3 regions of the Brassicibacter mesophilus genome follow, and region 2 is predicted to be linked to each of the others. Evidence: riboswitches for the same ligand, from Rfam matches in the RefSeq annotation. Region 2 holds a riboswitch; each other region holds the start of a gene.
The links. Region 2 has a riboswitch for cyclic di-GMP ahead of HNR33_RS03140 (prepilin-type N-terminal cleavage/methylation domain-containing protein). Riboswitches for the same ligand answer to the same signal wherever they lie in the genome.
Positions count from the first base shown of each region.

Region 1: another riboswitch for cyclic di-GMP. It lies ahead of HNR33_RS15175 (tetratricopeptide repeat protein); the one in region 2 lies ahead of HNR33_RS03140 (prepilin-type N-terminal cleavage/methylation domain-containing protein).
Region 3: another riboswitch for cyclic di-GMP. It lies ahead of HNR33_RS18260 (ABC transporter substrate-binding protein); the one in region 2 lies ahead of HNR33_RS03140 (prepilin-type N-terminal cleavage/methylation domain-containing protein).

Region 1 covers NZ_JBNPXI010000015.1:85,823-96,639, reverse strand. The annotation lists gene HNR33_RS15205 (M48 family metallopeptidase) at 1-213, opposite strand, end outside; gene lpdA (dihydrolipoyl dehydrogenase) at 398-2,122, opposite strand; gene HNR33_RS15195 (carboxymuconolactone decarboxylase family protein) at 2,199-2,552, opposite strand; gene HNR33_RS15190 (MarR family winged helix-turn-helix transcriptional regulator) at 2,667-3,050, opposite strand; gene hydE ([FeFe] hydrogenase H-cluster radical SAM maturase HydE) at 3,243-4,292, opposite strand; gene HNR33_RS15180 (metalloprotease family protein) at 4,606-5,139, opposite strand; gene HNR33_RS15175 (tetratricopeptide repeat protein) at 5,159-6,199, opposite strand; cyclic di-GMP riboswitch class I at 6,293-6,377, opposite strand; gene HNR33_RS15170 (oleate hydratase) at 6,590-6,736, opposite strand; gene HNR33_RS15165 (hypothetical protein) at 6,927-7,439, opposite strand; cyclic di-GMP riboswitch class I at 7,537-7,624, opposite strand; gene HNR33_RS15160 (methyl-accepting chemotaxis protein) at 8,031-10,112, opposite strand; gene HNR33_RS15155 (helix-turn-helix domain-containing protein) at 10,484-10,817, opposite strand, start outside.
Region 2 covers NZ_JBNPXI010000002.1:128,162-138,978, forward strand. The annotation lists gene ltrA (group II intron reverse transcriptase/maturase) at 1-827, shown strand, start outside; gene HNR33_RS03105 (hypothetical protein) at 1,148-1,270, shown strand; gene ltrA (group II intron reverse transcriptase/maturase) at 1,341-2,585, shown strand; gene HNR33_RS03115 (YqeG family HAD IIIA-type phosphatase) at 2,833-3,336, shown strand; gene aroE (shikimate dehydrogenase) at 3,333-4,184, shown strand; gene gspE (type II secretion system ATPase GspE) at 4,275-5,963, shown strand; gene HNR33_RS03130 (type IV pilus twitching motility protein PilT) at 5,976-7,031, shown strand; gene HNR33_RS03135 (type II secretion system F family protein) at 7,063-8,274, shown strand; cyclic di-GMP riboswitch class I at 8,277-8,366, shown strand; gene HNR33_RS03140 (prepilin-type N-terminal cleavage/methylation domain-containing protein) at 8,512-8,940, shown strand; gene HNR33_RS03145 (type IV pilus modification PilV family protein) at 9,153-10,604, shown strand; gene HNR33_RS03150 (PilW family protein) at 10,617-10,817, shown strand, end outside.
Region 3 covers NZ_JBNPXI010000022.1:25,434-36,250, reverse strand. The annotation lists gene HNR33_RS18260 (ABC transporter substrate-binding protein) at 1-1,355, opposite strand, end outside; cyclic di-GMP riboswitch class I at 1,467-1,555, opposite strand; gene HNR33_RS18255 (hypothetical protein) at 1,787-2,779, shown strand; gene HNR33_RS18250 (protein-glutamine gamma-glutamyltransferase) at 2,776-3,534, shown strand; gene HNR33_RS18245 (GNAT family N-acetyltransferase) at 3,750-3,938, opposite strand; gene HNR33_RS18240 (tandem-95 repeat protein) at 4,344-10,184, opposite strand; gene HNR33_RS18235 (hypothetical protein) at 10,789-10,817, opposite strand, start outside.

The sequences.
Region 1 (10,817 bases), on a different contig from region 2:
TACATAACCAATTTCTCTAAAAAAAGAAAGTTTTTTAATTATCCATTTTGCCTTTGATTCAACAATTTTCACAATAATATCTTCCTTTGCACCAATAGGCGCAGCAACCTTAACTATATCTGGAGGATCTATACTTATTTCAAAAGTTTTTCTTTTCCTATACTCAACTATAAATTCAATAATCTGTGAATTATACTCTATTTTTAACTTCATGTAATTATCTCCTAGTAATTTATCTATATTAGATAATTTATCTTTAAAATTATTATACATTTACTTATTATATCAGTATTTTATAGTCTTTTATATAGATACACAAGATTAAAACAAAATTAAAAAGCCTTCAATTAATCTATTTCAGATTATTGAAAGCTCATTATATTTATTAAGCAAATGCTTATTCAGCAAAATGAAGTGCTCCAAAGCTTGTTGAAGCTAATACAGCTTCATGTATCGCTTCTGATGTAGTTGGATGTGCATGAACTGTTTTTATTATATCTATATCTTTCAAACCATTTCTTATTGCTAAAGCTAATTCATGAATTAAGTCAGTTGCATGAGGCCCAATGATTGCTGCACCAATTATTTTATCTGAAGTCTTATCTTTAATAACCTTAACAAATCCTCTAGTTTCACCTAATGTAAGTGCCTTTCCATTTGCTGCAAACGGAAATTTGCCAACAGATACTTCTATGTTCTGTTTTTTAGCATCTTTCTCACTTATACCTACCACAGCTATCTCTGGATCAGTAAATATTGCGCTCGGTATTACATCATAGTTCATTTTCTCATCTTTGTCCAGTATGTTTTCTACTGCAACTATTCCCTGATGTGAGGCAATATGAGCCAGCTGTATAATATTTGTAACATCACCTATAGCATAAATATTAGGAACATTAGTCTGCATTTTTTCATTTACCTTTATTCCTCTGCCTCTGTCATTTAGCTCAATACCAAGCTCCTTAACGTCTAATCCATTAATGCTAGGTTGTCTTCCAACAGCTAATAGTATTTTATCCGCAGTTACATAATGTTTCTTATCACCTTTTGAAAATGCCACTACACTTTGTCTATCTTCTGTGTCGATAATTTCTTCAACTTTCGAACTAGTATATATTTTTATACCTTTTTCTTTAGCGATTGAAGTAATTTCACATGAAATATCATCATCTAAGGTTGCTAATATACTATCAGCATATTCTACAACTGATACTTCTACACCAAAATTTCTAAATACAAAAGCAAATTCCATACCTATTACACCGCCACCAACAACTATTAATTTCTGTGGCATTGATTTTATATCTAGCATTTCTTTGCTCGTCATTACGTTTGATGAGTCAACACCTTTTATAGGAATCAACGAAGATTCAGAGCCAGTAGCTATTATGATATTTTTAGTATGGATAGTAGTTTCCTTATTGCCATGCTTCGTAAAAACTGTATTTTTATCAAGTATCTTCCCATTTCCCTTAAATAGCAGTATATTGTTTTTCTCTATTAAATACTGAATACCACCAACTAATTGCTTTACTATTTCATTCTTTCTATCTACTACCTTATTTATATCTACTGATATATTTTCTGCAAATAATCCGTAGTTTTCCGATTCTTTCAAGTGTTTAAATACTTCTGATGATCTGACGAAGGCTTTAGTTGGGATACATCCCCAGTTTAAGCAGGTACCGCCTATGTTTTCTTTTTCAACAAGCGCTACTTTTGCGCCGGATTTAGCCGCCTGTATAGCAGCTACATATCCACCTGGACCAGCTCCAATTATAGTAATATCTACATCTATATCTTCTTTTTTTGGTTTCATTAAGCTTCCCATATAGTTAAATCCAGTCATGCTTTTAGTCTCTTGATCGTTTTCTTTTTTTATTTGCTCTCCTTCGATCTTAGCTAAAATATCGCCTTTTTTAACCATATCACCAGCTTTAACTTCTATGCTCTTAATTGTTCCACTAACATCTGCACATACCGTAATATTTCCTTTATTTGATTCTATGTCAAGAAATTCCTCTCCAGCATTTATTATGTCATTCACATTTTTATATATCTTGCCAACTTTGCCGCTATTGGCGTGACCTGAAAGCTTCTCTAGCTTGAAATCAATTATCATATCTTCAACCCCTTTTCACATATAGGAAGAAAGACAGCATTTCTACTGTCTCTCTTTAACATGATTACCAGCTATATTATTGGAAATCTTTTTCGAATTCGTCTATTGCATCTTTTAACAATGTAACGCTATAAGCTATTGATGGACCCCCACCAAATGCTACAGCAACCATAGCTGCCTCAAGTATTTCTTGTCTTGTAGCACCAGCTTCAAGTGCCTTATAAGTATGAAAAACTATACAATATTCACATCTGTTATAACATCCTATTGCAACACTTATTAATTCTTTAGTTTTTAGGTCAACTGCTCCTGGCTCGTATGCTGCTCCTAATAGATTCATAAACGCACCTATATGTTGTCCATTAGTTTCTGCCATTGTCTCTAATCCACCAGTAAAATCGCTTAACATTTTTCTAACATCTTTTGCCATCGTTTTCCCCTCCTAAAAATTAATTACTTGCTATGCTAAATATTAGTATAGCAAGTTGTTTGTTAAAAGTCAATCAATATTTTGTAAAGAGTATAAAAAATACATGCTTAGCTTTTAATCTAGCATGCACCTTTTAATATTATTTACCATCTTCTCAAGTATTAAACAAAACAACTTCATTTCTTCTTCTGTTATATTTTGGGATACAATATCATTAAACCTTTCACCTTCTGGAAGTAACTTTTTTCTATATTCATATCCCTTATCTGTAAGAACTAAATTAATAACTCTTCTATCATCTTCACTTTGTCTTCTTTCAACTAATTCTTCTCTTTCCATTCTATCTATCAGTCTAGCCACAGTTGATTCTTTAATGTGCATTCTATCCGCTAATTCTTTTTGACTTATATTATTATTTAATCCTAAATAGTAAAGTGCAATCCATTGCACCCTAGTAACTCCTTTTTTACTAAGTCTTTTCTCAAATGCTCCTGCAATAAACTTAGTAGAGTTATCCGCTATGTAAGATACTCACGTATCTAGATTAAACATCAATATCACCTCATATATATATTACAGCTTTGATCAATTTAAATCAACTGTATTGAATAAATATCCATCAGCCTAGCTGTTGGTTTTCTTTATACAATGAAAGGAGATAGATAATTATTATATCTATCTCCTGATCAGTTATGAATTTCTTTTCCAGTTAACATTATCTCCTCTTGACATATCAGCACAAAAGCCTGCATTCATTATTCTTTTTTCGATACAATTTCTGCAATGCGCTGCTTCATCACCTGTGCATATCTTACCGTCATATAAAGCATATTTTTCTCTGACATACATAGGTGTGAGGTTTGGCATAACAACATTTGCTCCTGCTTTTAGTCCCTTTTCTCTTCCAGTAGAATCTAAAGAGCCCAGAGCTGTAGTTGCTGGTAGTAGTACTTCTGAAAGAAGTAATCTAACAATAGCAAGCATAGTAGTTGTGGTATCAATAGTTCCACTAGCTTCTTTTGCTAAAGGAGTATCTTTATGAGGGATAAATGGACCTATTCCTATCATATGTGGCTCAAGCTCCTTTAAAAAAAGCAAATCCTTAACATAGTCATTATTTGATTGACCCGGTAATCCAACCATAAAACCAGCACCAACCTGATATCCTATTTTCTTTAAATCTGTTAAGCATTTTTTTCTATTTTCGAAGCTCATATTTGGATGTAGTTTTCTATATAGTTCTTCAGAGGCAGTCTCATGTCTTAATAAATATCTATCTGCTCCAGCGTCAAAATATTTTTTATATGAATCATAGGATTTTTCTCCAATGGAAAGAGTAATAGCTGATAAAGGAAATCTTTTCTTTATTTCTGATATTATCTCAACTATCTTATCATCTGTAAAAAAGCTATCCTCACCACCTTGAAGCACAAAAGTCTTGTACCCTAGTCTGTCTCCTTCTGTGCACGCGGATATAATCTCATCTACAGTTAATCTATATCTATCGGCATCATTATTTGATGCTCTAATTCCGCAATAGACACAGTTATTTTTGCAATAATTAGTAAACTCAATTAATCCTCTCATGTAAACCTTATCACCGTAGGACTTTATTCTAACTTCATGAGCCTTAGATATCAAATAATCTTTATCATTCTCTTTCATATTATCTAATAAATACAGCAATTCTATTTCATTTAGGTAATTCTCTCTATACAGTTTATCTATCAAATCTTTCATGATAGACCCCCTTTAATTTTATGCATTATATTTAGAAATCACTTTGTTAACATTCTATCAATCATTTGTTTTCATGTCAATTCCCATCATAAATGCAGCATTCCCAAATGATAGAATATTTCTTATGCAACCCTATAATATGTACTATATAAAAACGAGAACTGCATCCCAGTTCTCGTATAATTATTATGATTCTTTTTGTATCATGTGACTTACTACAATTTTGTCATAAGCTATTTTCAATATCAGATTTCAAATTTATCATTTTTTATTACCTGATTATATTTCGATACATTAAATAATTATATAATTTTTATGCAATCATTTTAATGAGTAGATTAGGAATAAGTGTAGCTACTGCTATTCCATAAATAAGATCAAGCCATGCTACTGAACCCAATGCGCATAAAAATATGATTCCCACAATCGGAGTGCCGAAAATTTTAGCTAATATAGGTGTTTCTTTTTTTCTTACGGATTTCCATATACTTTTTGCATCACCAACACTTGGAAAAGAATGCATAGTTATCGATACACCAAGCCAAATTAAAACATATTCTAAAGCATTGCCGCTCTCAAACTTTATAACTGGTATAGCGGCAGGCAATGAAATTAATGCACCAATTACTGTGTTTACTAGAAACGGGCCTATACCTATTAGAATTTGCTGCTTTGTAGTCTTTGGTTCTTCATGAATAACGTAACCTGATGGGTTACCAAATCTAAAATAGCAAACATCAAATACTGCAACTCTTGATATTTTACAAAATAATTGATGGGCAATCTCATGAACTATTACCCCAGGAAAAGTTACTATTGATATTAAAAAGCCTGGTATTAAGTACATTATATTTCACCTCGCTTATTTATCTCCATTGGTTTGTTCCATTGAAAACTGACGTAAGAAATTCAACTTCGAATTCATCATTTTTCTCTCTAAGTAAATTAAGTAAATCGTCTCTCTCTTTAATCATATCGTTGTAGTGATAAGCTAGAGAAAGACTTGAAATAGCTTGATTACTATTTTTGTCAAGCTCATATGCTTTTTTTGCTATGTCCAATGCATCATTATCATTATTTCTCTTAAGCTCTATTTTAGCCATAGATATATATGCTCCTGGGCTCTCAGCATTCATGTCAAGTACTTTTTCACAATACTCTAAAGCTTCATCATATTTGCCTTGCTCTCTATATATTGAAGCAAGAAAAAGATATGAAAAATGAAACTCAGGCATAGAATTAATAACTTCTTTTATTAACTTCTCAGCATAATCATATTCTCCAAACTCATATAAAACATCTGCTAGATAATACTTTCCTGCAGTATCATTTGGATGATTATTTACATAACTCTCTAATTGTATTAATAGCTCTTCCGAATAGTAATTCTCCTGTGGACTGTTTAATATCTTAGTTAAATCTTCATTTGGATAGTAAAAGGTAGATATATTATCTGTAACGGTATCAAGCTCTTTGATTAAATCTTCATCTACCTCTTGTCCAACAATTTTATTAATTGTCTCTACTGCTTCATCAATTTTACCATTTTGATAGTATGCAATACTAAGTTTAGCCAGAGCAAGTGTTGAATTAGGATACTTGTTTAATATTTTTTCATATTCATTCATAGTAGTGATATATCTCCTCTCCTTCTCGGCCCTAACCCCTCTTTCATGAGCAACACCTGCTTTCACTGAAGATGGAAACTTTACAAGAGATAAAATAAGAATAATAATGATTATACCAAAAAAAGCTTTTATCCATAATGGTATTGGACGGTTTGATAACTTATCTCTGCACTCCTTACACAAGGGTACCTTATACTCCGGTTCTACTAATGAGCTATTGCAATTTGTACATACAATTACATCATCAGCAATATCCATCGTTTCAATATCCTCAGTCATAATTTCATCCTCCTTTCAAATAATTCGTGTCATAAAACAAAAAATCCTTACATACCGAAATGCATGAAAGGATTTTACACTTACACGTTATAATTCGGCAACCCGGCTACCATGGTCATCTGACTTTAGATCCGCAGCTTTGTGTCCTTATCTTTCGATAAGTTTACCTTTTTCGAAAATTTGTTAGTCTGTTAGTTTTGTTTTACCACCGACGTAGTATATCAAATCTCATCCGAGAAATTTGTAGAATGTTGTCGATTAAAACATTTTTCCATCAATATTATCATTTTTAGTACTTTAATACTATAAAAAATCCACTATCTTATAACCTGCTTTAGTAGGTTAAAGATAGCCGATTCTCTCATTATCTAAATCAAGTATTCAATGCTCTTAGTAAAGTGCGATAGAGTATTCCTCAGTAAATACCATGTCCTCAGTAATTTCGACGAACTGGTTGATCATTGCAAAATTAATAGAGCCTTCAGGTACTACCTTTGGACGATCACTCATAGCACGTGGCTGGAATTGTGAATCAATGAATATATCTTTAATCTTGGTAAAAGAAAATGATCCTAATGTACCGCATTTGACTCATTTTCTAGATATTCATTGCATTCTTTTGTTGAAAATCTCAGTTAGAATGTATTTGACATTTACTTAGATATGACAACCAAAGTGTCTCTTCAGCTCCAGTTAGTGATCATTTTATTATTCTGTGACGCTAACATCATCTAGCATATCTTTGTTCGAAAAATTTCTTTGGTTCATCTCTTTTCAATTTGATAAGTACTACATATTCGATTTGACTTTTCAATAATTTTGATATTTCTTTGTTTATGCAAATATCAAATGTTCCTCCTTTTTCTTCATCTTCTTTTAAATCATACTCATCAATTATATATATTCTTAGATACCACCTGTAACATTCATCAAATAACCCTAATTTAGCATATGTTTCTCCTGAGCGACTCTTATAAAATGTTTCATTATCTTTTGTAAGTTCTAGTATGAAATCTTTTGAAATGACTTCTTTTGTAGTTAAGTATCCATCATGTTCAAACCAATCCCTTACTTTGCATATTTTCTCATTCAATAAATTGTTTTTATCTAAAACCTTCATGATTAAGTTAATACTTATTCTTAGTTCATCTAAAGATACAACTGATTCTGTATATAATATTTCTTCATTAAAACATTTGAAAGAAGAAATATACATAGCATTCCTAAGCAAAAAACTCATCTTTTTTCTTTGCTTTACTATAGTTGTCCCTCCTTGTTTTTTAAAAATAAAAAACTCTCATGCCGAAAAAGAGCATGAAAGTTTTCATACTAAGTTGTCCGGCAGCCTGGCTGTCATAGTAATCTCTTGCCTTAGATCCAATAGCTTTGCGTTCCCACATTTCTATGAGTTTGCCTTTGTCAATTTTAATTATATCTAAGAAATTTCTAGAAATTATTAAACAACCTTTTACATCAATCCCATATTCTTTATTAATTTACAATTTCTTTTTTATTTCTTTATAATATTACACATTTTGCATTTTGGGGACTTTAGTACCAATAGTTTATATTCCACATAGTACACCTCTCCCAATTTCTAACTTTCTCTATATTCTTTTTATAAAATTAGCATTACTTTGCTTTATATTTTAGTTGTATATTATATGTAATATTTTTATGAATCCTATTATTTTATATAGCCTTTAAATTGAAAATCTATCAGTATCTTAAAAGCTTGTTAGAATCAGTTTTGGGAACAATAAAAACTGTAAGCATAATAATTATAATGCCTACAGTTAAATATCTATAAAATACCATTCTATTTTTAATTTTACATCTTTATTTTAGATACTATATTGACAAGCTTAGTTGCACTTTCTAAGTTACCATTTGTTGTATTTCTGATATTGACAAGCTTTTCTACTATATTTGTCGTTCTAACTGCTATATCTTCGACTCCACTTGCCCCTTCATTCATTGTTATAGACACTTCATTCACAGCTGTTGAAATGTCTTGTATTGCAGCTCTCAGCTGTTGAAACGTAGCACTGAAATCCATAATTAGGCTATTAAATGTATCTGCGTCTTTACTGTATTGTTCTCCTACTCCAACAAGGGTTTTGTAATCTTTATTTACTTCTGTTTCTACAAACTCAAGTATTTCCCTTGAGCTTTTTACTAGATTATCTACTGATGGATTTACTATTTCCACTACTTCCTGTATATCTGTTATTGCTTGTGATGATTGTTCTGCTAATTTTCTTATCTCATCTGCTACTACTGCAAACCCTCTTCCAGCTTCTCCTGCTCTAGCTGCCTCTATAGCAGCATTTAATGCTAAAAGGTTGGTTTGACTTGTTATCTGAAGTATTGTATCTGCTAGTATATTTATTTTTTTAACTGCATCTATCTGTTCTATTGCAATATCTAGGTCTTTCTTTACATTTTCATATATCTTTTCAGATTTCTCAACTGACTCTACTGCAGTATTTTTCAGCTCTCCTGCTCTTTTGTATACATCTTGTGCTTCTAAAGCTCCTGCCTCTGCTTTCTGTGATATTGATTCAATAGCCTTTTCTATTTCTTGTACCGACGCATTTATTTCTTCTGATGATGCTGCGGTTTCTTCCATTCCTGCAGATAGTTCTTCTGTGGTAGCAGATGTTTCTGTTGCATCATCATTTAATTCTGTGGATGCTAATTCAACTATGTGTGCGTTCTCTTTTAAGATATCAGATGATTCATTTAGTTCTTTTGTAAGGTCTCTTAAGGAATTCCTTAGAACAAGCATAGATTTTGCCATAGTTCCAGTTTCATCCTTATTTTTTAACAGCTTTTCTGCCTCTGAATCATATGTCAAATCAAAATTTGCTGTTTTATTTATTAGCTCTGTCACTTTTATGACTGGCTTTGAAATCGATTTGCCTATAAATAAACTTATTAGTATGAATAGAATTATTCCAAAAACTTCAATTACAAAAATCGAATTTCTTAAGTTATTGACAGGAGCAAAAACTTCGTCTAATGGTGGTGCTATTGCTAGTATCCAACCATTATTCAACTTCGCATAGCTTAATACCTTATCGTCGCCTTTAAGCTTATACTCCACGATTCCAGTATCATTTTCATTTATTATGTCTGTTATGTATTTAAGCTTACCATCTTCTATAGTATTTAAATTATCTTCATGAGTTAGTGTTTGATGAATTAGAAAATCATATTTATCGTTTAGTAAAAATGCGTATCCATTATCATAAATCTTCATATTTTCAATTGTTTTCTTTATGTCTTCTATTTTAATATCTATACCTACTACTCCAAGTAGAATACCATCTTTATATAATGGCTGAGTGTAAGAAACCATATTTATGTTTAATGCGCTGTCTATATAAGGATCGCTCCAAACAGGTCTATTGCTTCTTATTGGCTCATAGTAATATGCCATATCTTCATTATCTATATTATAATCACTTAATTCCGTAACTTGCTGGCTAGTGTAGCTCCCGTTCCCCACCATATCAGCATACCAAACTTCATGTGCTTCATTTGTTAAAGCAGGATCAAATAATATGTAAACTCCTTGTGCTCCATCTAATGTTTCTGCGGTTTTTTTAACTACTGGTGATATCATATTCTTGTATTGATTAATATAATTACTAGGATCAGCATTAAACTGCTGCATATCAAACGAAGCCACAACATTGTTTGCTACACTATCAATAGATGACTCAATACTTGATAGATTTTCGCTAAATTTATTAGCATAGTTTCCAGCCATATATATCAGCTTATCATTAGCTTCGTTCTTTATTGCCTTAGTTCCTTGTAAAACACCTAAAATCCCCACTATTAAAGACAAACTTAATGAACATACAAGAATTCCTACAATAATCTTAAAGCTAATTTTTTTCAATTAAACTCCCCCTTATGATTAGAAAATATAGATTAGTAATTTAGTAAATATGAAAAACAGCCTCCCTTCTTTAGAAAGTCATTTTTTGTAGTTTCATGTCACTTATTGGCGAATATTTATTAACATTATAGCTGATGTTGAATTATTACTCAACATTTTTTTGTTAATTTTCAGTTAATTTAGTGGTGTAAATATTAAGTCAACAAAAAAATAGATTGAAGCAATCTGATATTTCAATCCATTTTTTATATAGTTATAGTAAACATAATTTGTTTGCGTATATCACTTTACTATCTTTATCCAAAATAGCTATACATTCTGAACTACTCTTAAGTATATGTTGAAAATATATTTTATGCATTATAAGTTCTTCACCTAACTTTTTTATCAGTAATATCTCTCGCTATTGTGATCACGACCTCTTTATCAAAAAGATCAAAACGCTGTGAGTTGATATCAAAGATAATCGCTGATCCAGCTTTAGAAATACAAATAATCTCGAAAGCAAACTCTTGGCAATTTGATATTTTACGGATAATTTCAGGGTTGTTTATGAGGAAATCTTTATCAAATAAATTCTTTAAATCTATATTTATCAATTCCTCTTTTGTGTAGCCAAGTTTTTTACAGGCTGTTTTATTTGCGTCTATTATATTGGAAATTATTCCATTATTATCTACTTCATTAAGGAAAATAGCATCATTA
Region 2 (10,817 bases):
AAACCAAGGATTTGGACTACCTTGTGGAAGTAGAGTTGGAAACTCAAGGTAAACAAGGAGTGTATAGTGATTTGTCGGCGATGTCAAATCTGAAAGCCAAGTCGAAAATTAAAATTAATACTGAAAACCTACTTGAAAAGATAGTGGATAAGAGAAATTTCTTTGAAGCGTACAAGAAAGTAGTAGCTAACAAGGGGAGTCATGGAATTGATGGAATGAGAGTAGATGAACTTCTACCGTATCTACAAGAACATTACGAAACCTTGAAGGCAAATCTGTTAGCTGGCAAATACAAGCCACAACCAGTTAGAAGGGTAGAAATACCTAAATCCAATGGAGGAATAAGACTTCTAGGGATACCAACCGTAATAGATAGACTAGTACAGCAAGCAATAAATCAAGTAATTAATCCGATATTCGATAAAGAGTTCTCTAATAATAGCTTTGGATTTAGACCAAGACGAAATACACATATGGCTCTAAAACAAGCACAGATATATATAAGTGAAGGATACAGATATGTAGTAGATATGGATTTAGAAAAGTTTTTTGATAATGTAAACCATGACCTTTTAATGCACTTAGTAGCAAAGAAAATACAAGATAAAAGGGTATTAAAATTAATACGAAAATATCTTAACTCTGGAGTAATGCTAAAAGGTATGTTGGTTAAATCAGAGAACGGTGCACCGCAAGGTGGACCGTTAAGTCCATTGCTTAGTAATATATTACTCGATGAATTAGATAAAGAACTAGAAAGAAGGGGACATAAATATTGCCGATACGCAGACGACTGTGCGCCACGAAGGCGAGTCCAAGTAGCGTAGCTACATGAGGATAGCCATGCTGTACAGATGATGGTGGAGGGCCCACCGAAACCGCCATACAGGTGGAAGTTTCAAACCACCTTAAGGTGCTGTAGTCAAAAGCTGTGGTACTGAGCGTTAAGGAAAAGGCAGTATTAACTGTCAGGTGAGTGTTAAGAAGATGAATGACCAAGTGAACCACTTAGGAAAATGTCGAAAGCGTAGAGATTCCATCAAAACTAGGGGGTAGTCGTTAACCTAGGATAAGCTTAGAGGAAACCTGTTTACTGTCTAAGCGGTGGGCGGCGTAGAGGTGGCATGAACTTAATACAGGCTTCTGTATGGAACGTGGGAACCCACGGACTGATGATAAGGGAGTATATCAAGTGGAAGAACCACAAGATAAGAGTACCGATGCAGTCATGGGGGCAGATTCTGTTGTAGTAGTGTTGAAGTATCTGTAATGGATATGGAGCGAAGAACAGAAGTTATTCAGTTTCAAGAATAAGCCAACTTTGAAAGGAGGAGGAGCTTGTGAAAGAAACAAAGCCATACAATATTTCAAAGAGAATAGTAGTAACTGCTTATGAAAAAGTAAAAGCAAACAAGGGAACATATGGAGTTGATGAACAGTCTATTGAGGCTTTTGAATTAAAGTTTAAAGATAATCTTTATAAGATTTGGAACAGAATGTCATCAGGAAGTTACTTTCCCAAACCTGTAAGAGCAGTAGCGATACCAAAGAAGAATGGCGGAACAAGAATCCTTGGAGTTCCAACCGTAGAAGATAGGATAGCACAGATGGTAGTGAAGTTATACTTTGAACCAAATGTACAACTGATTTTCTATGAAGACTCCTATGGATACAGACCAAATAAATCAGCGGTACAGGCTCTAGAAGTGACAAGAACAAGATGTTGGAGAAAAGATTGGGTATTGGAGTTTGATATCAAAGGCTTATTCGATAACATCAGACATGATTACTTGCTGGAAATGGTGAAACGGCATACGGAAGAGAAATGGATACTTCTGTATATTGAGCGATGGTTGAAAGCACCATTTCAGATGGAAGATGGAGCCATCGTTCAAAGAACATCTGGAACACCTCAAGGCGGAGTAATCAGTCCGGTTCTTGCCAATCTATTTCTGCACTATGCATTTGATGATTTTATGGTGAAAGAGTTTCCGTCAATACCGTGGGCAAGATATGCCGATGATGGGGTAACGCACTGCGTATCGCTTAAACAGGCAAAATACTTGCAACGAAGATTGATTGAAAGATTTGCGTTGTTTGGATTGGAATTGAATCTCGAGAAGACAAGAATTGTGTATTGTAAAGATGACGACCGAAAAGGTAATCATGAATATACTTCTTTTGACTTCTTGGGGTATACATTTCGACCAAGACATGCAATGAACAAGTATGGAAAGTTCTTTACGAATTTTCTGCCAGCAATGGGAGGAAAAGCAAAGAAAGCTATACGAAAAGAAATCCGAGGTTGGAAATTACAACTAAAATCAGATAAAAGTCTGAATGATATTGCCAACATGTTTAATAAGCAGATACAAGGGTGGATAAATTATTATACGCATTTCTATAAGTCAGAAATATATGATGTGCTTAGATACATTAATAGATGTCTCGTTAAATGGGTTCGGAGAAAATATAAAAAGCGAAACTCAAGGACAAGAGCAGAAAATTGGCTTGGAGAAATATCAAAGCGTGATAGGAGATTGTTTGCACATTGGAAGTTTGGAATATTGCCAACGGCTGGATAATGGGAGCTGTATGAGCTGAGAGGTTCACGTGAGTCTGCCTAAAATTAAGCTTTCTTTCTATAATTGTAGAAATTTAAAGCTAATTGTTAGACAGACTCACGTACGGTGGTGTGAGAGGACGGAAAATAAAATAATTATTTTCCTCCTACTCGATTGCTTTATTTTAGCATTCAGTAATAATTATTAATAAATCAATTAAAATATATATGATATAGTATATTAAGAATATTTCATTAGAGGTGATTGAATGAAGAAATTGCTAAAACCAGATTTATACGTAGATTCGGTATTTGATATTGAATTGCATAAACTAAAGAATGCCGGATATGATTCAATAATAGTAGATGTAGACAATACTCTTGTTGCGTGGGATAAAAAAACAGCCCCTGATTCTGTAGTAGAATGGTTTGAGAGAATAAAAAAGCTAGGATTTAATGTATGTTTAGTTTCAAATAATACTGAAGACAGAGTAGTTAAGTTTAATGAAGATGTCAAGGTTTGCGCTATACATAGAGCTTCAAAACCAAGAAGAAAACCATTTATTAAAGCAATGAGAAAGATGAAATCTACTCCTTCTAAGACAGTAGTAATAGGAGATCAAGTTTTTACTGATATCTTGGGGGGAAATAGAACTGGGCTTTTTACAATACTAGTTGTTCCAATTAGTGGTAATGAATTTGCATGGACTAAGTTTGTTCGTAGAATTGAAAGGATAGTTTTAAAAAATATGCAGAAGGAGGAGCAGAAATGAGTATTGATGCAGATACGAAACTATTTTGTCTTTTAGGTCATCCCATATCAAAGAGTTTATCACCCATTATACATAACTATAGCTTTGAAGAAAATGAAATTAATGCTAGATATGTGGCATTTGACGTTGATAAAAATGCACTGGAATATGCCGTTAATGGAATAAAAGCGCTAAATATACAGGGATTTAATGTTACAATTCCTCATAAAGTAGACATAATAAAATTATTAGACGAAATTGATGAAGAAGCGAGTTTATTAGGAGCTGTAAATACTGTAAAAAATGTAAATGGAAAGCTAACAGGATTCAACACAGATGGAAGAGGCTTTATACAGGCTTTGCAAAATAATAACATAGATATAAAAGACAAAAATATAACGATTATTGGAGCTGGAGGTGCTGCTAGAGCTATAACGATGACTATGGCTAAAGATGGGGCAAGAAGTATTCAAGTTGCAAATAGAACAGTTGAAAAAGCAAAAAAAATTGCATATGAAATTTCTTCTAAATTTCAGAATGTAGTTACTTCATGGACAGATATTCAAAATATTAATACTGTCGATATGGATATTGTTGTTAACTGTACATCTGTAGGAATGTATCCTGATGCTGAATCATTTATAATAGATCCATGTATTTTCAATAAGAATGCACTTATATGTGACATTGTTTACAAACCAACTTTAACTAAGTTTTTGAATGTAGCAAAGCAAAGTGGATATAGAATTATGGGTGGAATTGATATGCTAATATATCAAGCTATTTTAAGTGAACAGATTTGGTTAGATAAAAAAATTAATTCTAAATTTTTTACTGAAAAAAAGAAGGATATTTTTAACATATTGTAGAATAGTAGTTTTTATACTAAATATAGGTCGAAAGAACTATAAAGGATAGGACTTGAGAGCTAGTAGATTATTATAATAGTAGGTGAAGAAATGCTAAATAAAAACAAAATGAGATTAGGGGACCTATTATTATCAGTAGGAAAAATCACTGAAGCACAATTACAATACGCATTAAAAGAACAGAATCTTTCAGGTAAGAAGATTGGTGAAGTATTAGTAGATAATAATTTCACAACAGAAATTGATATTATCGAGGTATTGGAGTTTCAATTAGGAATACCTCATATTGACCTAAGCAAATATTTTATTGATCCAGAAGTTCCTGACATAATTCCAGAAAATATAGCAAGAAGAAATATTTTAATACCAATAAGAAAAGAAAAGGGGAAGCTGTTTGTTGCGATGTCTGATCCACTAAACATTTTTGTAATAGATGACATAAAAATTATTAGTGGATTAGAAGTTGAGCCAGTAATTTCAACGAAAAATGATATTTTAAATGCTATAGAGCAGTATTATGGAAAACAAAATGCAGAAAAGGCAATTGAAGATTTTAAGAAGCAATATAAGGTTGATGACATTGAAGATATTGATGAAGAAATGATAAATGAAATTAACAATGCTCCTGTGGTTAGACTAATTAATTTAATAATTAGACAAGCTGTTAAAGCTAAAGCAAGTGATATTCACATAGAACCTTTTGAAAGCAATGTAAGAGTTCGTTTTAGAATTGATGGAGAGTTACAAGAAATAATGTCACCTACCAAATCTACTCACTCTGCTATAGTAACTAGAATTAAGATTATGGGAAAAATGGATATAGCAGAAAAAAGAGTACCACAAGACGGAAGGGTTGAAACTAATATTGATGGACGTGATGTTGATTTAAGGATATCAGTTCTCCCTACAGTATATGGTGAAAAGATAGTTATAAGGCTATTGGATAGAAGCAGTTTCTTATTATCTAAAAAGCAGCTAGGATTTACTAAAAATAATAGTGAGAGATTTGAAAATGTTATTAGTAACAGTAATGGGATAATTTTAGTAACAGGTCCAACTGGTAGTGGCAAAACTACTACTCTTTACGCAGTATTAAGAGAGTTAAATACAATTAATAAAAATATTATTACTGTAGAGGATCCTGTTGAATACAGACTAGACGGTATAAATCAAGTTCAAGTAAATACTAAAGCAGGGCTTACTTTTGCTAACGGATTAAGATCTATATTGAGGCAGGATCCAGATATTGTCATGATTGGTGAAATAAGAGATGTAGAAACTGCTCAGATAGCTGTTAGAGCTTCAATAACAGGACATTTAGTTATTAGTACTATACATACTAATGATGCTCCATCTACAATAAGTAGACTTGTAGATATGGGAATAGAGCCATATTTAATAACATCTTCAGTAGTAGGAATTGTGGCTCAAAGACTAGCTAGAAAGATTTGCGAAAACTGTAAAATTGAATATGAGGCTTCTAATGAAGAGAAAGATGTATTAGGAGTGGATAGAAGTGAAAAGCTTATATTATATAAGGGTAAAGGGTGCAATAGTTGTTATAACTCAGGATATAAAGGAAGGATTGCTATACATGAGATTATGCCTATAACTAAAGGAATAAGAGAATTGATTAATAACAGACAATCTGTAGATATTATTAAAGGCAAAGCTTGTGAAGAAGGAATGAATACTTTAAAAGATAATTCTGTCTATTTAGTTAAAGAAGGAACTACAACTGTAGAGGAGCTTATTAAAATTACTCACACTGTAGAATAGGAGATGTAGATAATGGATATGCATGAGTTGTTGCAAAGGACTATAGAGTTTAAAGCATCGGATTTACATATTACAGTTGGTTCACCACCAATATTAAGGATTAATGGTGAACTTAAAAAAATAGGAGATATGAAATTAACTCCTGAGGATACTCTAAACATGGTTAAAAGCTTAGCAGATGATTCTCAATTTAAAAGGGTAGAAAATGAAGGCGAAATAGATATGTCTTTTTCTTATCCTGGAATAGGAAGGTTTAGAGTAAACATATATAAGCAAAGAGGTTCTTATGGAATAGCTATAAGAAGTGTGGCATTAGAAATTCCCAATCTTGAAGAGCTAGGTTTGCCTTCAACAATTGCTGAATTGTCAAGAAAACAAAGAGGATTAATATTAGTTACAGGGCCAACGGGAAGTGGAAAATCCACAACACTTGCTTCGATGGTAGATATTATAAACAAGGAAAGAAGCTGTCATATTCTAACTTTAGAAGATCCAATAGAGTATCTACATAAACATAATAAAAGTATTATTAACCAGAGAGAAATAGGACATGATTCAAAATCATTTGGAAATTCTTTAAGAGCTGCTTTAAGGCAAGATCCTGACGTAATATTAGTAGGTGAAATGAGGGATTTAGAAACCGTATCTATTGCTATTACTGCTGCTGAAACTGGTCATTTAGTTTTATCTACTTTGCATACATTAGGTTCAGCTAAAACAATAGACAGGATAATAGATGTATTTCCACCACATCAAAAACAGCAAATAGTCATGCAACTTTCAACCGCATTAGAAGGAATAGTGTCTCAACAGTTATTACCTAAACAAGATAATAGTGGAAGAGTAGTCGCTTTAGAGATATTAGTGTCGACTCCAGCTATTCGCAACCTTATTAGGGAAGGTAAAACTCATCAAATTCCTACAGCTATACAAACAGGCGCAAAATTTGGCATGAATACAATGGATAATTATATATTAGATTTATATAAGAAAAAGATAATTTCTAGAGAAACTGCCATTACTAATTCATTAGATAATGAAATGATAAAAAGACAGTTAGGGTTATAAATTAACAAACTATATATTTGAGGTGGACGACGTGCCTATATATAAGTATACTGCTATAAACAAATCTGGCGCCAAGATTACGAATGATTATTCTGCAAAGTCTCAGGCTGAAGTTATGATTATGTTGAAAGAAAATGGATTTTATCCCATAAGAGTAGAAGAACGTATTGAAAGAAAGGAAATAGTGATTTCAGATATTTTTAATAAAATTACTATTAAAGACATAGCAGTTTTTTGTCGTCAATTTTATACTATGCTGAATGCAGGAGTTACTATAACAAGTGCATTAGATATATTAAGACAGCAAACGGAAAACAAAAAGTTTAGAAAAATTATATCAGATATTTGTGAAGATGTGCAAAAAGGATCAGCATTTTCAGAAGCCTTAAAGAAACGCAAAGAAATATTTTCTGACCTACTCATAAATATGGTTGAGGCTGGAGAAGTTAGTGGAAACTTAGATACAATTATGGATAGAATGGCTAATCATTTTGAAAAAGAATTTAAAATTAACAACAAGATAAAAAGTGCCATGGTATATCCAATCATATTAAGTGTAGTAGCTATTGGTGTAGTTGTATTTCTTTTAACATCTGTTATGCCTACGTTTATAGGTATGTTTACGAGTAGTGGAGTTCCATTACCAGTTCCTACTAGGATTTTGTTAGGTATTAGTTCAGCACTGCAAAATTATTGGTATATTTTCTTTATAGGGATAATTTCAATAACTTTAGGTATTAATGCTTATAAAAAAACTGATGGTGGAAAATTACTGATTAGCAGGTTTAAACTTGCAATACCAGTTTTAAAGGACTCAAATAAGAAAATCATAACATCTAGGTTTACTAGAACCTTATCTACACTCCTATCAAGTGGAGTACCATTATTAGAAGCTCTAGATATTGTTTCCAAAGTTGTTGATAATGTAGTAATAGAAAAAGACATCAGTGTTGCAAAGGAAGAAGTTAGAAAAGGTTCAACTTTAGCAAAACCTATAAGAGAAACAGGACATTTTCCTCCTATGGTAACTTCAATGATAGAAATAGGAGAAGAATCAGGTGCACTAGATGATATATTAGAAAAAACTGCAAATTTTTATGATGAAGAGCTTGAAACAGCTATACAAAGAATGACTACATTAATTGAACCTATCATGATAGTACTTATGGCAGTGATAGTAGGATTTATTGTTATTTCAATGGCACTACCAATGTTTGATATGGTCAACACTGTTCAAATGTAGCCAAATTAAATAGGCAAAACTACCGAAAGGTTGTGACGCAAAGCTAGAGTCTAAAGCTACTTTCAAGTAGCCATGATCGTTCAGCTGCATGGATAATTTGTTGTTTATGCAGCTTTTTTTATTCCCAAAATTAGACAAGGCTATATTAATTATTTTTAGGAGGTGGTTCTGAGGATAAGCTCAAATGTGAAATGATTATTAATACTAAAATTCTAATTAAAACAAGGGGGTAAGGGTATGCTTAATTTCATTTTAAAACAAATGAAAAACAAAAATGGATTTACATTAATTGAATTGATTGTTGTTATTGCTATTTTAGGGATATTGGCTGCTATTGCGGTGCCAAGGTTTGGTGGGACACAAGCAAAGGCGAAGATGTCAGCAGATCAAGCATCTGCAAGAACAATTGCGAGTGCTTTAAATATGGCTACAGCGGAGGGAACAGCTATTATTGGAGATAGCGCAGTAACTTGGAAGAGCGGAATAACAGAAGGAGCATCAATTGAAAATAAATATGATACAACAGTCGCAACTCTTATACAACAGAAGTTCTTAGATACAGGATTGAAAGGACCTCAAACTGGAGGTACTTTTACAGTAGTTATTGATAGCGGTAATGTATCTATAACAAATGGAGATGGTACTACTTTTTATCCTGCGCCATAGGAATGATTGGCGTTAGACACTTAAGCTATCAATCTACCAACTTTTGAAAGTTTTAAAATATGGAGGGGTTATTTCCCTCCATATTTTAAAAATAATAGACTTTTTATTAACTGAAAAAAGCGTATAGGGTTGTTTAGTCTTTTATTCGCCTTTTTTAGTTAATAACTTAGAGCTTATAAGTGAAACAAAACATACGAGGAAGTGCTCAAAATATGAAAAGAACATTTAATCAGAATGGTTTTACTTTAATCGAAGTTATCTTTTCTATAGCTTTACTAGGTATAATAGCTTTATTTATACTACCTATGGCAATGTACGGAATAAAATATGCTAAGTGGAATAATATCAGACTTACAGCATTAAATTTGGGATATAGTCAAGTGGAATGGTTAAAGACACTAGATTATGATGATTTAGGTTTAGATATTTCTAATTATTCTCCAAATGGAATTGTTAAAGGGGATTTATATATGAATGAAGAAAATTCTAGCGCTTTAGAAATAGAAGGAATTGAGTATACATTAAATACAAATATAACCTGGAAAGAAGCTAAATCAAGCACCAGTGAGCCTGTTCCAACGGCAACAAAAAAAATAGACGTTACTGTAGAAGCAAAAGATCCTTTTTCAAGTATAAAGAGAGAGTATTCTGTATTAGGGTCTCTTGTAGCTAAAGAGAGCGAAAGAGACCCTACATATCCGGGACATTTAAAAATATATACATTTTTTCAAGAAGCAAGTTTTCCAAAGAAGAATGTAATGGTTAAAGTTAGTTATGATTCAGGTGGACTTGTATCTCTAACTAATACAGATGATGAAGGACGAGCATTAATAGGGAATTTAAATGAAGGCAAATATAAAGTAGAGCCTATTAGTTGGGAACATAGTGAGCTTATGGTCATGCCTAATGGTGTCATGAACAATATTCCAAATCCAATGTATCAGGTGGAAAAAAATATACTAATTCCAAAATGGGACAAGAACGATCCCCCATCTTATTCTTCAAATAGCTTTTATATTGATTTGCCTGGATATGTTAATTTATTACAGAGTGATATTTATCCTAATGCTACATTATCAATTAAACCAACTAATGGATCATATAACCCACCTGAAGGTGAACCTATAGACCACATGCTTTTAAAAACTTCTTTAGAAAAAATAAATCACACAAAGCTTTGGAGATTATGGACATATGATTATGATATTACTTTTGAGAAAGAAAATTATTATTTAATTGAAAAAGAAAATGGAACTTTATGGGATGGAAGTTTCGATATGAATAAAATTTATGAAGCTTCATACGAAAAATTGTTACTTGCTTTTGGCTTAAAAAATTCAGGAGCTTTTAGAAAAACTAATGATGGACTAAACAGAATTAATGAAATATATGTTGAATTTACCTCCGAAATAAGTAGTTTAGAATTATTAAAAAGTGTGAAATTTTGCATAAATAATATAATAATTGATAGTACTACATATACAATTTCTTCAGTCAATAATGGAAAAAACGATAAAATTAAAATAACTTTTAATAATCCTAGTATTGAAATTACTGAAGATGAAATATATTTTGAAATAATTGATTTTAGTACACTAGAAAACAACTATGGAATGAAATTAGCAAAAGATTTAAATAAATGTACCTTAAATCTAGTTGAATAAGGATTGAATAAGATGAAAAAAAATTTAAAAAACCAATATGGATTTACTCTGTTAGAGCTTATTATAGTTGTTCCACTAATTGGCATAATCTTGCTTATCGCTTACAATATGCTTTTTCTAACGACTAAGAGCTTTAATAGTGTGAATGACAGCTTTGATATATCTGAAGATTTGAGAATATTTCTAATAAGTATTCAAAGAGAAGCGAATCAG
Region 3 (10,817 bases), on a different contig from region 2:
CCTTCATTATAATTCTGTGCACCTTCAATACAATATAATTTAAATGCATCGAATACAAACTCATCTGGATTTAGTGCCTTTTTCCACGCATATTCAAAATGTGAAGCCTTTACTGGCTCCCCATCAGACCATTTAGCATCTTTTAAATAAAAAGTATAAGTTTTTCCATCATCAGACACGGTATAATTTTTTGCCATTGCGAGTTGCATTTCTCCATTTTTTTCAGTCATTAAGCCTTCAAACATGTTGCTTATTATATGATATTCATCCGAATTTATGGTAAGCTGATGATCTAGTGAATATATTTCATTTCCTAAGTTAATCTTTAAAATATTCTCTTTTGACTTACTATCATTCTTAGGATATGTCCATTTTTTATTCTTTATTTTGCCGTTATAGTATTGATATGTAAATGTACTTTCTCCTGCGAACAAATTAAATTCATAGTCTTTAATCTCATATTTTTTTGCAATTTCTTGTATGTTATTTATATATAATTCTTCAACTTGATTTCTAAAGTTCTCACTTAGAATAAAAATACTGAAGTCCATTTTAGTTTCATTATTTGAAATTAAGTTTATTATGTGTTTATTGTTATGATGGTAGTTAAATGTATCAAATACAATAGAAGAATCACCATATTCAAACAGACCATTCTGTCCCCAGATTTCCATGTTCATTTTTGTATTTTTATCTTCTAACAATTCAAATATATGTTTACTTGATACTGCAAAGTTTAAATTTTGTCCATCTACTGTAACTAACGTAGTTATTCCAATTAAATCTCCATTCATGTCCATGAGTGCACCTCCTGAACTTCCTGGAGAGATTGGTGTTGTTGTCTGGATTACTTCTACTCCATCAAAGTCTCTAATAGCAGAAATAATACCGTCAGAAATTGTATTTTCAAAACCTAAAGGGTTTCCTATTGCTACTACCTTTTGCCCCTTTTTTAAATTCTCAGTAGCTCCAATATTTAATGGTTTTGTTGGTACATTTATTTTAATCAGTCCTAAATCAGCTTCTTGAGATAACCCTAATACATTTATTGTGCCATATTCATAACCTTCTTCCATACCTTCCATAACTACACCGAAGTAAACTCCACCCTCAAGCACATGATAGTTTGTTATAATAAGACCATTTTCACTAATAACTACTCCTGATCCAAATTTTTCAACCTCTCCCTTTTCATTATAGGCTTTAATTAAAACTATGGATTCAGACAGCTCAGCTAACTGCTCATATGTTTTATTGTCATTATGCTGTAAATTGCTGTCATCAGCTTGTACAGGGAATGATGAAAAAATTAAAAGAGTAATTAAACTTAAAATTAAAATTTTGTTCCTTTTCAAAGTAACTACCTCCCTATTTTAAAATATAGTTGTTTCTTAAATACATATTCTCTTGCTACAAAAAATGTCTTCTCATACCGAAAAGGGCATAAAAAGACATATCTTTTGCTTTTCGGCAACCGGCTACCATAACAAGCTTTCCTTGCCTTAGGTCCTTGGCTTTGCGTCCCTATCTTTCAATAAGTTTGCCTTTATCAAATTTTGATATTTCAACATATTTAAAATAGCACTAATATCCTTACATTATATCATAGTATTTTGTCGTTTTTTGTTTTAGATTTACTTATCTCAATTTTTAAACAATTTAGCTAATACAATTTTATTATTTATTTTAACATATTTATAATATTTTTTTGCACTTTGATAAACACAAAATTAGTTTAGCAATATTATATAATATATCATCTAAACGCAAGGGGGTATAAAGTTCAATGAATCAAATAAACATTACAAACCTTTTGGATAAAACAAGGATAGATAATGGCACTGAAAATATGAAAGACCTTTTTGATTCAACTGCTAAAAAAAATATTAAAAAAGCCGTAGAATTAATTAATGAACAAAATGTAAGTTTTACTTCATTGTTTTTGCTACAAGATAAAATTAATGAATTTAACATCACTAAAGAACTAAGCTATAAAAACAGAGTAGCACTGGGATTTATTGATGGAATAAGAGATGAGAAAAAGGATATTTCTTTTGCAACTACCCTGTCATCTGAACATACTCATTCAACTCAAACTACTTTAAAATGGATACTCGAAAGTGGTTATACTGATGATGGGCTTAATAATGATTTCGACGAAGTATTAGATAAAGCTGCTATACTCCTAATAAAATCATTTAATGATAATTCAGAGCTACCAATTATAGTAGATTTAGTTTTTGACCGATACAAAAGAGGTTTCTATATTCACGATCTTGTATGGGCACTTTTTGAATCACGCGAACTTAAGAGTCTTTATTTATTAGCAGAGCATTTAAAATCCACAGATAAAAAAGAAGTGAGGCTGGCAAATAAGCTTTTAAGCTTTATCCCCGGTATAAGTATAAATAGCCCAAAAAGCAACGAGGAAAAATACACATATTTTATAAAATGGTTTGAAGAAAACAGTCCATTTTTATATTATACAGGTGAGAGTTTTCAGCTAACAAGTGAGCCTATCCCTTATGAAGTAAATTTAGAAGCTAAGTATTTATGTAAAAAAATATTAATTGATACTGGAGAATTTGTTGATCCATTAACTAATAAGGAAAACAATGTATTAAATTCGTTTAAAAAACTAAATAATGATGCTAAAACCCTTCTTTCAAGCTTTTCTTATATGACATATCGTAAAGACAATACATGGTGGAAAGAATGGATCAGATACCCTATAGCTAGTCAAATCAATATAGCAAAAGCTAAAGGAGGGTCATTATGATTAGGATAAACGGTAGAATAATCCCTCCAAATAATATTATCGAAAACTATCCTGCAAATATTATTGAACGAAAAATCATAAATATTTTATCTGAAAGTTCAAAGGTGTATCGATATTCTTCATTAGATGAGCTACGTTTTGAGCTTAAGATTCGTTCAAATATTGTTAATGCATCTATAAGATTGAATAGAAGTGGATTAGCATTTAAAGTCTTTCGTAAAGCTTATTGTAATACTAACTTTTGGGAACTTACTAGAGAAGGAGGATTTTTACTAAAAAGAAATGCAGTTCCTAGTAAAGCAATAAATGATATCTTTATGAATGGTAGAAAATATGGCACTGAATGTGCTACAGCTATGGTTATTGTGTTTTATAAAGCAGTTCTTGATATATTCCCTGAGGAACTTTTTAATAAGTTATTTTCAAGTATACATTTAATGAACTGGAGCTATCTAGATAAGAATCTTGATATTGGATATTATGTGAATGAAGAAGATTATTTACCAGGTGATTGCAGATATTTTAAAAACCCCGATGTAAATCCTCTAACCCCTGAATTACAAGGTGAAAATGCTATAGATTTGGGAAATGGAAGATATTATGGGCATGGTATGGGAATATTAACTGGAGAACAAATAATAAGAGAATTAAATGAAAATAGAAAAGAAGGATCTAGAAGGTCAGCTTATTTAATAAATTCAGCAACTCATCCAAATTTTAAGCATTTGGCTTATATATACTATAGTTATGTTTAACTTAAAAGACAAGGTAAAAAGTACCTTTTACCTTGTCTTTTAAGTTAATTATTTGACTATTGATTATATTTTTTTAAAGTAAGCATTGTGTATAGATGATTCGAGTTGACATGTACTCTATTCATGTTCTTATGATTGTTGTTAATAAAATATCTTCATAAAAAGACTAATTCACTACTTTGCTTAATTCTCTTTGTTAAGTTATATCTGCTATCTTACTGTAGATGATAGAGATATACTGCAAGTCCATACAGCTTTTCAAACCCTTCATTTGTATAAAGGGTTAAAGCATCTTTGTTTTTTACATCTACTTCAAGCGATGCCTTAGGCAGACCACTATCCTTTCCGAACTGGATAGCTATTCTCAACATATTTCTTGCCAGCCCTCTACCAGTCCATGCAATTCCATATATTTGATGTATTCCAGCATCTAACGTAGATTGAGGTAATGGCTGTTGAATAATTGAGTTAACTTTTATTTTAAGCTTTCTATTTGCTGAATTAAAACTAAATATGTAATTTTATCCACAGGGTGATCCCATTGATATATCATTACAACCATTCTTGCCCCGGTATAAAACATAAAATAAGATATCTTGCGATTCTCATAAATTTAATTATCTTCTTTAATGAGGACATCCTAGACCGCACCTTTGATTCTATTAAAAAACAGGCCAATTTAATGACCTGTTTCTCATAACTTATTATTATATGCAATTTTATCTAGAAATATATTCAGATTTACTGGGAAAAGAACATATTGATAGCAAAAACGAACATATTGGTTTTGGTCAACTTAACTCTCCACATTATATGAGCTTCGCTACCTTTAACATTTTTTGTATAATCGTAGTAGTTTCAGCTCTAGTTATGTTTTCTTTGACCATCAACTGATTATCATAACCTGTAACTATATTTTGTATGATACATCTTGCAACACTTTCCTTAGCCCAAGTTGATATATTATTACCATCACTATAGTTATTTAATATAGCATCAATATCATTTTCAGAAATATGACTATTTAATCCAGTTAAATTCATTGCTGAGGCAATAATAGCCATAGCCTCTTCTCTTGTTATTTTATCATTAGGTCTAAATGTTCCATCATTATAGCCTGATATTAATTTGTACTCATAAGCTTTACTTACAGCATCATAATACCAATCATTACCCTTTACATCTACAAATATTTCCTTTGATTCTCCCTTTCTCATTAGTCCCAATGCGTTTACTGTTATTGCTGCAAATTCTGCTCTCGTTATATCTCTATTTGGTTCAAATATATTTTCACTTACCCCATTTATTACTAGTCTTGATGCCATATCATTTACTGCTTCCCTTGACCAATGATTCTCTACGTCTTTAAATGTCTTTGGACTATAGATAACTGAGTAAGTACTGTTAGTTAAGCTATTAATCCTTGCATAATATGTTCCTTCAATTTCAACTATTGTTGTTGGTACATGAGTAAATGTACCATCATCATTAAGTACAACTCCTGTCGTTATTTGAGATGGATCTATTCCATCTGGAATTTTAACCATTCTTTCTACATAGCTTTTGAACTTTGATACTTTTACTGTTTTATCTTCATAACTACAGTATATGTTAAACTCAATTGGCTTAACTATTATTTGATAGTTGTTTTTATTAGCTGTATCTTCAACTATCTTTACTATATCTTCTGATGGTTTTGATATTTCTATTTTTACTTTTATATCCTTTAATTCTACTTCAGAGCCAATCTCTTGGGATATACTATCTATATTTATTTGCGATGCTGGAAGAATATAGGATGCATTCTCTGTTTTTATTTCTAATACTGCTTCCTTTGCTTCCATATTCTTTACTGTCTGACCATTTAATTGGCCAGATACTCTATCAAAATCTCCACTTATTGGTATTGCTACCGTGCTATTCTTTCCTATGCTTTCTAGCCTATATTGTATTTTTTCATCATCAATCGTAACTTCTAATATAGTTTTCCCATCTTCATGTAGTACTTCTGCTGTTGCCATATCTTCTGCTTTTCCATTTATTAATATATCTTCTAACTTCGGTTGAGGATTTTCTTCATCATCTTCATCATCGTCATCATCTTTTGAAGCTTTACTTCTTTTTATTATTATTGTATATGTTTTTTTAGTTACTCCATCTTCTGCTGTTACTTCAACATTTATTGTATTTGACCCTACATTTAAGTTTATTGCTTGTGATGAATTACCACTTATCACTTCTTCTCCACTTACTTTTATTCTTGAATGTGCTTCTTCCACTGTTGGCATTATCATTATGTTATTTACACTATTTTCTACATTTACTTGATACTGTGTAATATTCTTACTGAAGTCAGGAGAGAGATTCCCACTACTTATTGCTATATTGCTTAGATTAGCATTATTGGATTTTATTGTAGAATTAACCGTTATATTTACTGTTGCTTTATTTTCTCCACCATTTCCATCACTTATTGTATACTCAAAGCTGTCTGTTCCACTAAATCCACTCTTTGGTGTATATGTAATTGTATTGTCTGTGTTTATTACTACTGTTCCGTTACTGCCTTGAGTTACATTTATTATGTTTAATGTATCTCCTTCTATATCACTATCATTTGATAGTACATCTATTGTTACTGAAGTATCCTTTTTTGTGTTTATATTATCATTTACTGCCAATGGTATATCATTTACTGAGTTAACATTTAAAGTAAATTCTTCATATATTTCATTTAATCCATCATTTACAAATATCCTTATTGTAGCATCCCCATATTTGTTATTTTCAGGTACTAATTTTACTATTCGATTTTCTCCACTACCACTAAAGAATATATTTTCTGTTGGTAACAGTATGTTGTTTGATGATGTTGCATATATATCTAAATCATTTAGATTAGTTTCTGCATCATCTACTGAGAAGCCTATTTCTATCGATTCATCTTCATTTATTATTATATTTGAAATAGAGCTTATTATGGGTTCATCATTTACTGAGCCTACATTAATTTTTATATTGGCTGTATCCCTTGCTCCTGATTTATCCTCTATTGTATAAGTAAAACTATCTATCCCTACAAAATTCAAATCAGGTGTGTAATGTATTTCATTATATACACTGCTATATACCGTACCATAGACTGTTGATGTTACTGTTCCATTACTTGGCTGAGTAAATAATACAATACTTATCTCATCATCTTTATCTACATCGAAATCATTAGCTAAAATATCTACTATATCTATAACCAATAGTATATCTTCATCCGTACTATAGTTATCATCATTTGCAATTGGCTTATCGTTTACTGGATTTACTGTTACTACAAAGCTTTCACTTGTTTGTTTTTCTCCATCACTAACCTTCACTGTTATCATTGCTGTTCCATTTTCATTTGCTGCTGGAGTTATTTCTATTGTTCTATTTTCATCTGTTCCTGCTAAAGTTATATTTTCATTTGGTACTAAATCGTGATTGTTTGATGTAACTGTTATCAGTAAACTTGAAGCACTTGTCTCCTTATCACCTATTGTAAAAGCTATTTGACCTGTTGAATTATCTTCATCAATTGATATATTCCCTATATTTGTTATCGTTGGTGAATTATCATTTAGGTCTTTTACATTTATAGTCACGGTTGCTGTATCTGTATAACTTCCATCTGTAACTTCTATTATTAAAGAATACAAAGTTGTCAATTCATAGTCTATCTTCGTTTCATCTGCAATTGTAATTTGTCCTGTATCAGAATTCATAGAAAATGCTTCGCTTTCATTTCCACTGATAAAACTATATATATTGGGATTTAAGCTACCATCTGCATCACTTGCGGTTACTGTGCCAATAACTGTGCCATTTTCAGTATTTTCATTAATATTTATCGTTAGATCATCGATTATCGGTACATTATCGTTTATATTATTTATATTAATAGTAATATCTGCACAACCATCGTTTATACCATCAGAACAGGATATATTTAGCAGATATTCTGTCGTAGTCTCATAATCCAGATTTGTTTCATCTACTACTGTGATTTCTCCAGTACTGCTGTCCAAAGCAAAAGCTCCGCTATCATTACCTGAAGTTATACTATAGATTAATACATCTCCATCTAGGTCACTTCCTTTTACTTTTCCTACTGATGTTCCATTAGGACTATTCTCATCAATTGAGAAGGAATCAGCTGTTATCCATGGACTATTGTCGTTAAGATTATTAAGATTAATGGTTACAGTTATGGTATCAGTTTTCATCCCATCACTTGCTTCTATCGTCAAGTCATAGGACGTCCTTGTCTCATAATCCAATTCACTACTGTTATTCACAATAATATCAATTGGTATGCTCTCACCAGTACTGGTCTCTGATGCAGTTGAAAGTCTAAAAGCATCTCCTATATTTCCACCTGTAATGCTAATGGTGAGATTAGCTCCGATATCACTATCAGTTACACCCAATGTGGTTATAATTGTATCATTTGGTGTATTTTCATCAATATCTATAATGTGGGTATCTCCTTCATCAAAGGATGGTGGAACATTTACTATCGCTGTAAATTCATCACTATAAGCAGGTATTAATCCTCCTGATGAAGCTATTAACTTAAAGGCTTCATTACTAAACCCTGATGCTGTATATGTAATCTCTAATCCAGTGAATGTAGCTGCTCCAGATGAAGGGCTAAGTGTAACTGTTGAACTATCAGTATCTGAGTCTCCAGTTCCAAGCAAAGTAGCGCTACCCCCACCATTTACCGTTGAGATAGTAATTTTAGTAGAATATCCACTATCAACAATATCACTTGCATCTACTGCCTGAATAACAGGTACTGTAGTAAAGCTCATTGCTTCTCCACTATATACAGTTGTAGGGAGAGGTTCAGTTGTAAAAATTAGTTTTTGTGCTACTACATCGCAGGTAACAGTATTAGAATCAACTGTCGGTAAATCTGTACCTACATCATCTTGGTCATTGGCTGTCAATGTAAAGCTTTCTTGGTCAGATGTAGCTGTGTAGTTCAAGTTAGTAAATGTAGCTATGCCACATGCAGCATAGGTATATTTTCCACCAGTTAAACTACCCGAACTACTTTCCGTTAGTGTTATTATTTCACTGAAATCTACATCTATATTACCAAAGTCATCCTGGGCAGCTACAACTGGTTGAGTTGCAAAAGCAGACCCTGATATTGAACTATTAGGCTGAGTGTCAAAAGCTAATTGGGTGGCGATAACATCAACCGTGCTTCCAATGCCATTAGTGACAGCTGCTGTTGCCCCCATTTGAGTACCCGATAAATCAACAGTAAAGTCTGTATCCCCATCTACTGATAGTATTAGTGTATGACCTTCAGTAAGGTTAGTATTATCATTGTAATATGTATTGATTGTATAGGTTTCACTACCACCATCAGCTACAGATATGCTAAGATCAGAGAATGTAACTGTATGTAAGCCATCATTATACGTACCTGTTACATTGGATGCATCAGCTCCATTTAATCTGTATGTGATTTGATTTCTTTCAACATCAGTTGATGTTCCACTAACATTAACTGAAATTTCAGTAATACTTAGTGGCAAACCATCTCTGCTACCACCATCTGATATGGTAAAGTCAAATATATCTATTGCTTCACCTGTCGTATCAATTGTGGTAGAAATAGGTACAGGTTCATCTATCACAGCACTAGCAGAAACATTTCCATCTGAATCTACAATTGCTTCGATCTGAATCGTTAATGTAGCCTCATTTGATGAATATATCTCACCGTCATACCCTTTCCATTTGAAAGATGTGGTTCCATGCCAATCTGCATTTGGCACAAAATTTATACTATTTAAATCTGCGACTGGTATTACCTGATTTATTGCTATGTTTGCGCCATTCAGCTTCAGTGTACCATTATCAGGTAATGAAGTTATTTGTATATTAGTTAAACTATCTCCATCTTTGTCAATATAATTGTTTGTGAAATCTGTTTGTGTAAATGATAATGTTGAATTTTCCATTTCAGTTTTAGTACTAGAGTTTACTGTTGGCGGAATATTCAATACTGTTAAAACTAATGATATATCATCAAATCTAACATAAGAGTCTGGCCTAACATCTCCATATAGTACAACCTTCAATTTCCTAGTACCCACTGGAAGCTTTTGAGAATTGATAGATTTGTTTACCCATTGAGAAATAGGACCTGTTTCTTGAACCGAAAAAGTATCTAGATTCTCACCAGAAGAATTAAGAGCTTCTATCTTTAATGCAGCTTCTGGCAAAATAGAACCTGAATCATATCCCCTAAATATATATGATCTAGCATCAACCTCTAATGCATTATTGTCTATTTTAGTACTTAAGCTTGAAACATCAATTATCTGATAAAGCTCTTTTTGGAGATTAAGGCCATTAGCTGGAGCATTATAAAGTTCAAAACAGTTTGCCCCTTGAGGACTACTAGTTCCACCATAAGTTGGAGGATACATGCTACTCCATCTACCTTCAGGGTTTGTCCAATCAGCTATGGCTTCAGCATCACCATTAGTCACTATGTTAGTTCCAATATCTACTGTATAGGCATTTTGATACTGTCCTACAATAAAAACCATAAGCAATAAAATCAAAAATATTTTTTTACATACTTTCATCAAATTTATAATCCCCCTTTTTATTGATGCTTCATATTATCTTTATTAAAAACGCTACTTAAGCAATTTCAGACTTTTCAGTGTTTTTAAGATAAGATTCGCTTTTAAACTTTATTCATACTTCTATTTCTCTATATTTTAAATTAATATTCTTAAATATAAAATTGAAATCATAATCTTTAATACTTCCACATATTTAAATAAAATCCTTTTTACTTTTTTTGTATCTTTTAAGATTAAAAAACAGGCCAAATTAATGGCCTGTTTTATCACAAATTATTATTTACTATTTTACTTGATAATATGTGAAGGAATTAACTGTTATAGTTAAATAAAGTCGGGAAGAAATATTCCTGTTAAGACTTCATTTTTCGTTGAAAAATTATATATAAGAAAAAATAAAGTTGGGAAGAAATTTATATTTTGTATTATTTATATAAGAAAAATAGGAAAATAAAGTTGGAAAGAAATTTCGTTTAGACGCCATTATCATTATTAAAATATATACAAGAAAATTGATCATTATGATTTTGAGTATCAATCTATTATTATATACTATCTATCTCAAAAACATAGTTATGAGGGCAACCTAAAAAACATAATATTAATTAATATTTTCTTCTTCATTTATTA